Regions from separate parts of the Rothia sp. 18CD1-1 genome, predicted to be linked through region 1. Evidence: riboswitches for the same ligand, from Rfam matches in the RefSeq annotation. Region 1 holds a riboswitch; each other region holds the start of a gene.
What was found. A riboswitch is a leader RNA that binds a small molecule or an ion and turns the genes downstream of it on or off. The one in region 1 is predicted to bind S-adenosylmethionine.
Positions count from the first base shown of each region.

Region 2: it holds a riboswitch for S-adenosylmethionine, as region 1 does, so the genes downstream of both, ACS1BR_RS00300 (nuclease PIN) here and ACS1BR_RS00970 (O-acetylhomoserine aminocarboxypropyltransferase/cysteine synthase family protein) in region 1, are expected to answer to the same signal.
Region 3: it holds a riboswitch for S-adenosylmethionine, as region 1 does, so the genes downstream of both, ACS1BR_RS06215 (methylenetetrahydrofolate reductase) here and ACS1BR_RS00970 (O-acetylhomoserine aminocarboxypropyltransferase/cysteine synthase family protein) in region 1, are expected to answer to the same signal.

Region 1 is NZ_JBUZLI010000001.1:205,594-209,870, forward strand. Features, by position in the region: gene ACS1BR_RS00965 (S9 family peptidase) at 1-1,685, opposite strand, end outside; SAM riboswitch class IV at 1,904-2,017, shown strand; gene ACS1BR_RS00970 (O-acetylhomoserine aminocarboxypropyltransferase/cysteine synthase family protein) at 2,118-3,464, shown strand; gene metX (homoserine O-acetyltransferase MetX) at 3,495-4,277, shown strand, end outside.
Region 2 is NZ_JBUZLI010000001.1:54,143-58,419, forward strand. Features, by position in the region: gene ACS1BR_RS00295 (DEAD/DEAH box helicase) at 1-2,113, opposite strand, end outside; SAM riboswitch class IV at 2,333-2,475, shown strand; gene ACS1BR_RS00300 (nuclease PIN) at 2,506-2,718, shown strand; gene ACS1BR_RS00305 (PIN domain-containing protein) at 2,715-3,149, shown strand; gene ACS1BR_RS00310 (SDR family NAD(P)-dependent oxidoreductase) at 3,152-3,928, opposite strand; gene ACS1BR_RS00315 (cell division protein PerM) at 4,041-4,277, shown strand, end outside.
Region 3 is NZ_JBUZLI010000007.1:89,752-94,028, reverse strand. Features, by position in the region: gene ACS1BR_RS06230 (ABC transporter ATP-binding protein) at 1-155, opposite strand, end outside; gene ACS1BR_RS06225 (hypothetical protein) at 156-1,733, opposite strand; gene ACS1BR_RS06220 (hypothetical protein) at 1,730-2,104, opposite strand; SAM riboswitch class I at 2,339-2,436, shown strand; gene ACS1BR_RS06215 (methylenetetrahydrofolate reductase) at 2,529-3,440, shown strand; gene metE (5-methyltetrahydropteroyltriglutamate--homocysteine S-methyltransferase) at 3,473-4,277, shown strand, end outside.

The DNA.
Region 1 (4,277 bases):
GCTCTCACCCAGTTTTGGCCGGCCAGGAAGTCGGTGACCGCCACAAAATCGGTGAAGGTGTTTTTCTTTGCCAGCTTCTTGCCGTCCAGGTACCAGCTTCTGCCCAGCTCACCGCCGCCGCGCACGTGGGCGACAGCGTAGATGATGTTGCGGTCGAGCAGGGAGAGCCTTGCCGCAGAGAAATAGGGGTCCATGGATGCCTCGTAGGATCCGTAGCCGTACTGGAGCAGGGGGTGCTGGATATTTTTGTCGAGGTCGGCGCGGTGCATGACGGAGACGGGGACCATGGTGCCGTCGGGGGCCGGCGCCCACATCCGGTAGGCGGTGTAGTCCGCCGGGTCATATCCGGGAGCCGGGGTCTGCTTACGCAGCAGGAGACGGCCGGTAGCGGGAAAGTAGTCGTAGACCCGTGCCGGGGTGATCCAGGAGGTATAGAGGAAGCGGATCACCGGGGAGTCGACGGAGGCACCGAGGAGGCTTGTGGTGTATATGTCTTCGGCGAATTCTGTCGGTTCACTGAAGGTGCAGCCGGCGCGGTGGCCGGTGTCGAGGAGTTCTTGGAGCTGGGTGAGCGGGGTGAGGAAAACTTTTACGGTGGTGTTTTCTCTGGCGGTGAGTACCAGGTGGTCGGAGGAAAGAGAGAATGTTTCTATCCGGGCGGTGGGGCGGTGGGCTGCCACCGGTAGCCAGGTTGCCCGGAAGTCGGTAAAGGACTGGCCGGTGGGGTAGGGGGCTAACACTAGCTCGGAATTGAGAGCCCGGTGGTCGTGTTGGATGAGCAGGTAGCTACCGCCGTCAACGGTGATGGGCTCTACCGAGTACTGTATCCTCTGGGTTTTTTCGATAACGGTCACGGGGTCTGCCCGCAGGTTGGTGACCGGGATAAGACGGACCTCTGAGTACTCGGACGAGTAGGAGGTGAGGATAAGGTGGCTACGGTCCCTGGAGAGAACGGACTCCAGCCAGAGGGTCGGGTCGGTTTCGGTGTAGAGAACCGAGTCTTCCTCTGTCCCCCCGATGAGGTGCCTGCGCACCTGGTAGGGGCGCCACGAGTCATCCGCTAACGCATAGATGAGGGACGCCCCGTCGGGAGTGAGGTAGGCCCCAGAAAAAACGTTGTCGATGGTTTTCTCGAGGAGCTGTCCGGTGACAAGATCTTTAAAGTACTGGCGGTAGCGTTCGTCGCCGGTGTCATCGACGCTGAAGGTGAGCACGGTCCCGTCGAGCGAAGGCACGAATGATCCCAGGGAGAAGAAGGCCATGTCGCGGGCAAATTCGTTGCAGTCCAGCAGCACCTGTTCACCGGGAACCGTGCTGTGGGCGTCAATATCTGGGGGAGTGAACCGGTCTTCTACGCTACCGGAGGTTTCTGCCGCGACCCGGCAGTAGATGGGGTACTGCTGGTTATCCGCGGTGCGACTGAAGTACCACCAGTCACCGTGGCGGGTGGGAACCGATAGGTCGGTCTCTTGCACGTGGGACCGTATTTCGTCGAAAATTTTTTGTCGCAGTTCTTGCTGGTTTGCGGTAACCTCTGCGGTGTATGCGTTCTCTGCGGTGAGATAGTCAATCACCTGCTGGTTGTCTTTTTCTTTGAGCCAGTCGTAGTGGTCGATCACGGTGTCACCGTGGTGGGTGCGTGTTGTGTCCCGCTGCGGGGTGCGGGGAGCCTGTGGCGAAGTCAAACCGGTACCTCCTCATACATATGTGGCGTGCGACAATACGGTGAGTCTATATTCCTATAGCATACTGCAGGGATTGCGGGTCGGGTAATGGAATTCTCGCGGTATGTGTCTCTGTGCGGCTCGGTATGACGAAATATGACCAAATGCTAAGCGGGCCATGAAATATTGCGGATCGGTTGACCGGGGCGCCCGATATGCGGGTACTATGGCAGAGACAGGGTCATGAGAACCAGTGTTAAGCCCCAGCTTACTGGTCGGCAACCCTCCACTCGCGGTGGGGTGCCCTGGGTGAAGACCTGGCACAGTTCAAAAGTTCTGTGCAAGCGCGGGACCGATGCCCCATCTTCTTTCCGGGACATCGTTACCTTTCGAGACATCTCCCGAAAGAAACGGCATGTGGCCCCAACTAAGATTCAAAACAGTGGAGCAAACATGAGCGCAAAAAACACCCTTCCCACACCCGAAAACCCCGGTGGCTGGAAATTTGAGACCAAACAGATCCACGCCGGCCAGACACCGGATACCGCCACGGGGGCACGGGCGCTACCCATCTACCAGACCACATCCTTTGTTTTTAGGGATTCGGAGCAGGCCGCTAACAGGTTCGCGCTCAGGGAGCTGGGCCCCATCTATACCCGCCTCAACAACCCCACCCAGGAGGTGGTTGAAAACCGTATTGCGGCTCTTGAGGGAGGGGCCGGTGCCCTGCTTCTGTCCTCGGGGCAGGCGGCAACCACCTTTGCTATCCTCAACGTCGCCGGAGCCGGAGACCACATTGTCGCCTCTCCCTCTCTCTACGGCGGATCGTATAACCTACTCAAATACACCCTGTCCACCCTGGGCATCGAAACCACCTTCGTCGAAAACCCCCGCGATATAGGGCAGTGGGAGCAAGCGGTTCGCCCCAACACCAAGGCTTTCTTTGGCGAGACCCTGCCCAACCCGCAGGGAGATGTTCTCGATATTGAACCCATTGCCGCTACCGCCCACCGGGCAGGTCTACCGCTGATCGTTGACAACACCATCCCCACCCCCTACCTCCTCAACCCCATTGCCTTTGGGGCCGACGTCGTGGTTCACTCCGCCACCAAATACCTGGGCGGCCACGGCACCTCGGTGGGCGGTGTGATCGTGGACTCGGGCAACTTTGACTACGGTGCAGACCCCGAAAAATACCCCCTCTTCAACCGACCCGATGAAGGCTATCAGGGCCTGGTCTACGCACGTGACCTGGGTGCTGAGGGCGTATTCGGGGCCAACCTCTCCTACATTGTGAAAGCACGGGTTGGTCTTCTCCGCGACCTGGGCTCAGCTATCTCACCCACCAACGCCTTCAACATCGCCATAGGCTTAGAAACGCTGTCGCTACGCATCGAGCGCCATATCGAAAACACCCGGACCATCGCCCGCTGGTTGGAGGCACACGAGGCGGTGGAATCGGTCAGCTGGGCCGGGTTGGAGAGCTCACCCCACTACGACCTGGCGCAGAAATACATACCCGAGGGCCCCGGGGCGGTACTCGGCTTCACCCTCAAAGACGCCGACGCCCAAACCGCCAATAAATTTGTTGACGCGCTGCAACTGCACTCGCTGCTGGTCAATATTGGTGATGTGCGCTCGCTGGCGGTTCATCCGGCTTCCACCACGCATTCGCAGTCGTCGGAAGCTGAGCTGGAGGCCATCGGGATTAGCCCCGCCTTTGTGCGGCTGAGCGTGGGGATTGAGAATGTTGATGATCTGCTGGCAGACCTTGAGCTGGGTTTTGCCGCTATTCGGTAGGGTGCGGATGATCCGTGAAAGAGGTGTACTGTGACCGAAGGTAAGGCCCCTCTCCATCGCGGTGACGGCCTGCTGAGGCACCTATCGATCGGTGATTTTCGGCTTGAAAACGGGGAGGTGCTGCCCGCGGTAACTCTGGCCTATGAGACCTGGGGGCAGCTCAACCGACAGCGAGATAACGCGATACTGGTGTTGCACGCTCTCACCGGGGACACCCATGTTTCCCGGGGTGTCCCTCCCGCAGGCTCCTCTGCCCGGTCGGTCGGGCAGGCTGAGAGGGAGGGCTGGTGGGAGGGAATGGTTGGTCCCGGTTGTGTCATCGATACCAACACGTATTTTGTGGTTGCCCCCAATATTTTGGGCGGCTGCTACGGATCGACCGGACCGGCCAGCCCGGCCCCCGATGGTAGACCCTACGGGTCCCGTTTCCCCCAGGTGACTATCCGCGATACCGTTGCTGCCGAAAAGAGACTGACCGACCTGCTCGGAATAGCCTCATACCGCTATATTATCGGTGCCTCGCTGGGAGGCGCCCGCGCCCTCGAATGGGCGGCCAGCTACCCCGCGCTGGTGGAGGGGTGCGCTGTCATTGCCTCGGGGCACTCGGCAACCGCAGACCAGCTTGCCTGGGCCCAGGCACAGAACCTGGCGATACGCTCTGACCCCAACTGGTGCGGTGGTGACTACTACGGCACAGCGGGCCCGGTTGCGGGGCTGGGACTGGCCCGGCGCATAGCTCATATCACCTACCGTTCAGCACCCGAGCTGAACTACCGTTTCGGGCGCAGGCCCCGGGGCCACGAGCGGACTCTG
Region 2 (4,277 bases), 150 kb from region 1:
GCCGGTCCCAGGCATCAACGGTCTCAAGGTCGGCCGCCAGACCTTCAAGCTCCTCCCACATGCCCACCTGATGGCGGGAGATAGTGAGCTGCCCGGACCGCTCGGTGAGCTCGTCAGCCTCGCGTAAAAGTTCCTGTAATTTCACAAATTCTGGGCGGTCGAGAGAGAAATAGCTGCCATCTCCCAGAAGCATATGGGTTTGATGGGCGTTGAGGGCCTCAAAAATCTTGGCGAAGGGCACGTACCATTCACCGACTTTGACCGCTACACCCAGCCTAAACCAGTCGCGGTCGGTTGTTGACTCAACCGACACGACAATCTCCGGTTGCCCTTCCCTCTCACGGAATTCGGGCACGGGACCCACCGTATCAACGCGCACCCCCGGCAGATGCCGGTAGCGGGGGAGCGAATCTTCAACCAGGGTCCGGGTGGCCCACCCCTCGTAGGTGTGTCGGGTGAGGGGGACCGCCGGTTGAACAGCGTGTACCGCTTTGAGCACTCGCTGCTCGTAGGCGCTATCGCGTACATCGGACCCGTCGTCACCGGGGTGGTGTGCTACAGCCAGCCGCACTACCTTACGATCGGTAGCGGTGTCCAGGGGATCTAGCGGATACTCCCACTCCCAGGAGGTGTGCGCCTGATCCCGACTGTAGGTCACCGTGAGCACCAACTGCGGTGGCTGTACCGGGGGGAGCTCTACGGAGCTATCGGCGGCCCGTAACGGTAAGGTTCGGTGAAGCTGCGGATAGAAATCCCGATAGAACCCCTCAAGATCGGAGGAAGGAATACGGACGGTGCCGGCACGGGTGAGAGAATCCACCACAGGGTCGAGCGAATCCCGAAGAGGGATAAAGAGAAGATCGGTGGGGTGTTGAGCCCAGTCGGGTGTGTCGGTAGCACCGTCGGTGTCGAGGAGGTCGAGGGCGGGCTGTCTGGTATGTTCCCACCGGGATTCTTGAGCTGCCCGAACATAGGTCTCCTGCCCACGGGAACCCAGGGCTAGAAAACCGTTCAGGGAGTTGCCGAGCCGGTGGCAGTGTTCGACGGTCAGAGAGGCGCCATCCCAACTGAGCACCGGGGTGAGGCGGAGCCCATCGGGATGGTTGGGTTCAGCGGTACTTTCTAGGAGCAGCTGAACCGTGGCAGGGTCGGCTACGGCCACGGTGGCTTCTTGGCCGTCGATGAGCAGGGGCAGACCAATATCTTTCGCCCTGCCCAGCACCTGCCAGAGCAGGGAGGACGACACCGCCGAGAGCGTTACCCGGTCGCGGTGCGAGACGTAGGGTGACTGCCAGGGGTAAACCACCGAATAGAATTCGGCCAACCAGCGCTCATGTTCGGGGTAGATCCGGTGGGCGAGCGAGGTACCCGGCCGCGGGTCCTGCCGAAAATTTTCCCAGGAGAGACCGCCTTTAATCCACGTGTTTCGGGCACCCCGGAGTAGGGGCCGCGCCTGGAGACTGACCTGTGGAAGGGAGCCGCTGTGTCCCGGCGCGTACCGGGTGCCCACGTGAAAGCTGAGATCGAGCGCGGCAGATACTGTGCGGGTGCCGGTATCGCCGTGGACAGGCCGGGCCTGAAGGGTTGCGGAGAGTTCTCTGCGCCATGCGGGTAGCCGGGGACCGGCGACAGGTTGACGTTCGGCGTGCGGTAGAAGCTGGGAGGCAGTGGAGACGCCGAGTTTTTCTAGGTGGGCGCGAAGCCGGGGATCAATAGTGCGCCCGGCAATACTTTTCGGGCTGGAGCCACCCGGTTTGAGCGTGGCCGATGAGACGGTGAGCGCTTTACGGGCCTTATCAGCGCGGTCAATGGCGGTGAGCATGAGCGCGACCGCGTGTTTGCAGTCGGTGCGGACCGGGCAGGTGCAGCGTGCGGAAAAGGCCCGTGAGCCGGTGGCTTTTGCGGTGGGGAAGGTGACGGTGACCCGGTAGGGGTCTGGTGCGGACCCGTTCACCGTGCCCTCGAGGGTGAGGGTCTCGCGGGTGAAGCTGTAGCGGGCTACCCGGCCGGCGCGCATGTACTGTTGGCCGCGAGAATAGGCCCCGTGCCCGACCTGCCGGATAATTTCGGAGGCGGTGACGGGAATGACCGGGAAGGCTGAAGATTCTGCCACAATAACCCTTACTGTGCGGGCACCAGAAGACCAACCCCACCAGCCTAGCAGGGGGAGGGGCACAGAGCCCGCGGCGATTCGCTGGAAGCCAACGGGGCCTGAGCCGGTGGACCCGCCGCCACGGTGGGGCCCGTCGTCGCTCACGCTGGAGTCCACTATATGAAGAAATGTGAAAAAACTGTTTGTAAATCTGGCCGGGTGCGTTATTGTTGTTATCAGCTTCAAGAGTTTCAACTGACAAGCTCCGACTTTGGTTGAACGCCAACCCCATGTTCACGGGTGGCTCGGATGACGAAGCGGTCTGTATTCGCGTTGATAGCGCGTTTGTTACCAACGCAGGCTGGTACAGGCAAGAGCACATCGAAAGGAATGCGCGAAAGCGCGGTGTGGATATGACAACCACTGCTCGCCCCAACGAAACCATCCAAAAAAGCCTGCAAGCGGCAGCTGTTCCTGCCCGCGGGGGGTATTCGGCTATCAGCATCCAGGACTACACCCGTATATCCAACCAGCGTTCTGAATTCCTGAACTTTCTTCTCATGCCCAACCCCACCGGGATACCGGCGGTAGAAACGGCCACCGTGGGTCTATTGAAAGCCGCATGAATCCCAGCAAGGGCCTGCTGCTCGACTCCGATATTCTCGCCGAAATCCGCCGAGCAGACCCGGACCCGCGGGTACTTGCCTTTTTGCGCCGCCGATCTTTCCGCACCTTCTATATCTCGGTGCTCAGCCTCGGCGAACTTAAAAACCTCTACCCCTACCCCGAAACCGACCGTTGGCTCACAGAACTGTTGGACCGCTTTGGCAACCATGTGCTTGAGATAGACAGCAGCGTAACGCTTGAATGGGCGGGAAGGCAGGCCGGTAGCGGTGCTCGTGCACCGGGGGCCGGGAGTAGGGCGCTACCCACCGCCGCGCTTGAGGGGCTGATGGGTGCAACGGCCGCCGTGCACAAACTTGAAATCATCTCGTCTAAAGCAGAAATCTACCGGCAGTGGGGGGTGCAGGCCAGCAACCCCTTCGTCGATGACTGATCCTAGTAGTCGCGGGTACGCGAAATAATCCTGCCCACCAGCCTGCTCGGCAGCAGACGGGAGGCAGCCACCAAAACCTTATAGGGAAGCGACGGCACCACCAGGGCCTTTCCCGCACCATTGGCCGCGATGGCCTCCCGCACTACCCGGCGGGGTTCAAGAAACAAAAATCCCGGTAGGCGGGGCTCCTCCACCCCCATATTTTGGTGAAAATCAGAGCGGGTAAGGCCGGGGCAGAGGGCCGTTACCGCTATGCCTCTGGCACCGTATTGAAAATTGGCGGACTCACTGATCGACACCACAAACCGCTTTACCGCCGAGTACGTGCCACCGGGCGTGAACGCGGCAACCGAAGCCACATTCACGATCTTTCCCCCGCCGCGGGCTAGCATGGCAACGATAGCTGTGTGCATGAGAGCAAGCGGGGCCCTGGCAAGCACATCCACCTGGGCCAGGTGCCGCTCAAGAGGCGCCCGATCAAAAGACTGCCCCAACCCAAACCCGGCATTGTTGACCAGTATCTCCACCGGCAGTTCACTCTGTTTGAGCCTCTCCTGTACCGTGGACAGGTCATCCGGGTCGAGAAGGTCAGCCACTAGCACCTCAGCCTCCACACCGAACCTGTGTCTGAGCTGTCCGGCCAAGGCTTCCAGCTTCTGCCGGTTGCGGGCAGAAAGAACCACGGAGTAACCGGCCGCAGCATACTGGCGGGCAAACTCCGCACCGATACCGGACGAGGCTCCGGTAACAAGCACAAAAGAAGAAGCGAAAGAAACCATGCTCACAAGTTTAGGCGCACATACCGGGGCCGAGACAATATCACCCATATTTTTGCGAGTATAGGGCCCCGGTCGGTTTAGTGAGCGCCCCGTTCATGACAAGATAAAGACGATGAAAACCAGCACCAATCCCTCAGACCCCCGCACCGTTCGTCGCCCGGCGCCCATGCCGCTCTGGTTACAGGGCGCACTCGAACTGTTCCTGACAGCCACCTACGCTTTCCTCGCCGTATTTGTGCTGCTCATGGCTGTCTGGTTTGCCGGCGGGTTCGATGACCAAAACCCGGCCAGTCTGGTGAGCCTTTCTGCACAGATCTGGCAGCTGATCCACGGGGTACCCCTGGCCCTG
Region 3 (4,277 bases), on a different contig from region 1:
CCGGCAAGAAGATTGAGCAGGGTGGATTTTCCTGAACCGTTTGGCCCGGTGAGTACCGCTGCTTGGGCAGCGTCAAGGCTGAGGTTTACGTTTTTGAGGACGGGGTGATCGGGGATGAAACCGAAGTGCAGGTCGGTGATGGAGAGAAGGGGCATTTAGAGTGCTCCTCGCGGGAAATGGGCGGTCAGAGTACAGATGGGGGCGAGAGATGCAGCCCCGACGATCATGATGAATATGGGGATACCAATATGTAAGCCGGCGTAGATAGCCGCACAGATGGACAGGGTGAGACCGGTAGACAGTAGGGTGGCCACCGGGTGTTGTCGGATACGGCCGTTAGAGTTGGCTGGGATCCGTGCGGGAAAGAGACAGTCGGCAAAAACTGTGGCAGGGGAGACGAGGAGGGCCCCGGTGAGCCAGGCAGATAGAGCTGACCCCACCGGCAGCGTGGATGAAAATATAATCATGGGTAATGGGGCCGCACCGAGGAGCGCACAAAGCAAAAAGGTTGAGCAGATGAGTGCGCTTGCCACGCCGCGCTCGCCCAGATGTGAGGCCGTAAGGTGTGGCAGAAGGGACTGGTAGGTGTTGACGGAGCATATTCCGTGAGTGAGTCCGGCCGCTAAGAGGGGACCGGAGGCGGCAATACCCCATGCGGCTTCGGTGGGGAGGACCGGGGCCGCTGATGCGGTCCATAACGCGCCCAGCCCAAAAGCCGCGGTGCAGAGTGCGGCCCTGACCGAGATGAGTATTTCTCCGGTCTCGCTGTCGGGGCGGTCTCGAAGGGTTGTCAATGGTAATGCTATGAGCCTGCCCCAGGCGTTCCGAGGCAGGGGGAGAGCCCGTCGAGTGTGGACCGGTGGGGAGTCTATGGGGGCTTGGCCTCGGGGAAATTTTAACAGTTTCGGCAGGGTGATGGCGGTGGCAAGTAAGAGAGTGGTAAGGATACCGAGTAGGGTGTGGGCTCCTTCTGGGGAAGCAATGAAGTTAAGGGCCCTGTGTAGGGTGGGCTGGAGTTCTTGCCTTCCGGGAAAGGCGGGGAGAAGAAGCCCGGAAAAGGCTACACCGGCTACCGCCGCAACCAGAGTCCAGCAGCCCAAGCGGAGGAGGGTCAGTGATACCCCTCCCATGGCGAGTATACAGAGGAGGGCCGCTCGAACGAGGGCACCGGCTACCGCCAGGGATATGCTCAGTAGGGCCGGTGCTACCAGGGTGCCGGGGGAGAGCTGCCAGCTGTAAAGCGCAAGAATACTGCCCAGGGCTATGACGGTGACCATGGCGAGGGTTTCCAGGGCGATGGGGAGGATAATTCGGGCTACAATGATCTCTCCCTGGGTGTAACCAGCGTGGGTGAGGATTGCAGCATCTGCCGGTGCCCTGGTTTCGCGTGCGGTGCGGCCGGAGATACTGAAGATGTGGTGGGCCAGGAAGATGATCCCGCTACCGTGCAGCATGGCGGTGAGGGTCTGGGACGTGTCTAAGAACTCGATGAGTCGGGGGCCGACGGCCACCAGGAGGGTGAGTATGAAACCGAGGGCTAGCGCGAGGGTAGCAGCTGCCGTGGTGAGGATCAGACAGACACTTCGGGTGATCCGAAAATCCGGTGATACGGTGCGTATGTGGAGGAGCCTGTTGGTCTTTACGATGAGTAGTACCGCGCGCCATCGGGGTGGGACGGCGGTATTCTCGGGTGCATGCGGCCTGTGGGCTATGCTGCCGGTCTGTTCTTTCACAGGTGGGTCCGTTGGGGGCGCTGCGCTAGTTCTATGCCCCCGATAATGAGAAAGAAGAGTAACCAGGATCCGGCTGCCAGCGCGGGGGCGGGCCCCGCTGCCCGGTGTGCCAGTATCGCGGTGGTGGGGGAAGCGGCTCCTCCAATGAGCAGGGCCAGGGCTAGGGGGAGATTGACTCCTAGGCGGCTACTCACCGTGATTGTGTAGGTTATCGCGAGAATGGCGGCCAGACCAAACCACACGTAGATAAGGAAAGTCCAGAAGGCGGCGGCATGATCGGGGAGTTCAGCTGGCGGGGCTACCGTGGCCACGATTCCGACGATTGCGGCTGCCCCGCTGAGGGCTATTCCGCGGACTAGAGGGGTTCTCACCGGGATACTCCTATCAGAAACACGGTTGTAAGGATTATACACAGAGCTAACTGCGCAATAAAACGTATGATCTGGGCACGTTTGGGCAGCATTCTTCGGCTTTCTTGACGCTGTGTTAAGCACCCGGACTTTTGTGAAGCGTTTGTGAAGACACCGTCTTCACGCCCTGTCACACGGCGAAATATAGGCACCTTATCTTGTGGGGCGGTACCGAATCCGCCTATATTGATTTTGTATCTATCAAGAGCGGCCGAGAGAACTGGCTCAGTGACGCCGCAGCAACCTCACCCGATAACACCGGGAGAAGGTGCTCCTGCCAGAGCCGATAGAAGAATCAGCTTTAAGCTTCTGGCATCGTGGCTCTCCTGCGAGGGAGTCCGATGCTGATCTATCGGGCGAATCCACCGGAAGGAGACGCTCTACCATGGCACCTCATACGGCCCTTTCGTATGAACTTTACCCGCCGAGAAGTTCGGAAAGTCGGGATTCGCTTTTGCGAACCATTGAAGAACTATCGGCCACAACACCCGACTACGTGTCGGTTACCTACTCGGGTAGTGTCGAACGTAAACGGCAGACGCTTGCCCTGCTGGACTATCTGGTGCACGAAACCAGGCTGGTACCGTTGGCTCACCTCACCTGCGTGGGGCATTCGGTAGATGAGCTGGAACATGCCGTGCGGCGTATTATCGGCTTGGGAGTGCGGGGTCTGCTGGCCCTGCGCGGGGACCTTCCTCCGGGGGTGCCCCCGGATTCCCTGGAGCTTCCCTTTGCCCGCTACCTGGTGGAGCTGATCCGGCGTGTGGAGCGCGAAGATTTTGCGCACTTTGCCGGGGGACGGCTGGCGATCGGGGTGGCCGCCTACCCGCAAAAACACCCCGAGTCCCTCTCCCTCCTTCAAGACATTGAAATTTTGCTTTCCAAGCAGCGTGCCGGTGCAGATTTCGCTATTACACAGGTCTATTTTGATAGCGACCGCTACCGGAGCCTGATTGATACCGCGGCCGGTGCCGGCGTCAACCTACCGATTATTCCGGGCATTATGCCGGTGACGTCCCTGGGTAGGCTCACACGCCTGTGCGAGCTGGCGGGGCTGGAGATTCCCGCAGACCTCGCTACCGCACTGGAGGGTGCTAGCAGTGAGGCGGAGCGTCACAGGGTCGGTGTGGACTACGCCTACCGGCAGTGTCAAGAGGCCCTGGATTCGGGGGCTAGCGGGCTGCACTTTTATACCTTCAACGAGCACCGCGCCGTGCTCGACGTACTCGACCGGCTGGATATCGCACCCTACACTTCGCGCTACCACACCTCTCTGACACCCTCAGCGTCACAGTAGGATCATCAATATATTTAAAGAAAGGTTTTACCTTGTCAACACATGTTTTTCCCTCAGCAACCATCGTCGGTTACCCCCGTATCGGTCGCCACCGCGAATTGAAGAAGGCGGTTGAGGCTTTTTGGAAGGGCACCATAGATTGCCGGGAGCTCACAGCCCGAGTGGATCGGTTACAGCAGGATAACCTCGCCCGGTTGACAGAACTTGGGCTGGAGGAAGACTACTCGATTCCGGCCTCTTTCTCCCACTACGATCAGGTGCTCGATACCCTGCGGCTGTTCACCGCCGTACCCTCCCGATTTTCCGGTGTGCTGGATCAGCGCGGCCTCCTCCCGCTGGAGGGATATTTTGATCTGGCCCGCGGCACCGCAGAACAGCCAGCACTCGAGATGACCAAGTGGTTTGACACCAACTACCACTACCTTGTGCCCGAGATTGGCCCCGGCACCGAGTTTAGGCTAAACCCCGAGGAGCTGTTCGCCCAGCTTGATACGGCGAGTGAACGGGGGGTCGCGGTGCGACCGCAGATCGTGGGACCCATCACGTTTTTGGCCCTGGCAAAAACCGAAAACGGTGCCCCCGAAGGTTTTGAACCCATCTCCCGGCTCAAGGACTTACTGGCAGTCTACGAGGAACTTTTCGGGCAGCTTTCCGCACGAGGGCTGGCCTGGGTGCAGCTTGACGAACCGGCGCTAGTCGCCGACCATACCCATATCGGCCGCGAACGCTTGGCCGAGCTGGTCTCAGAGACCTACACGCAACTTGCCGGCCTCAGTAACCGTCCCTCCCTGTTTATCACCTCACCCTACGGAGATTTAGAGCAGAACCTTGAGCCCC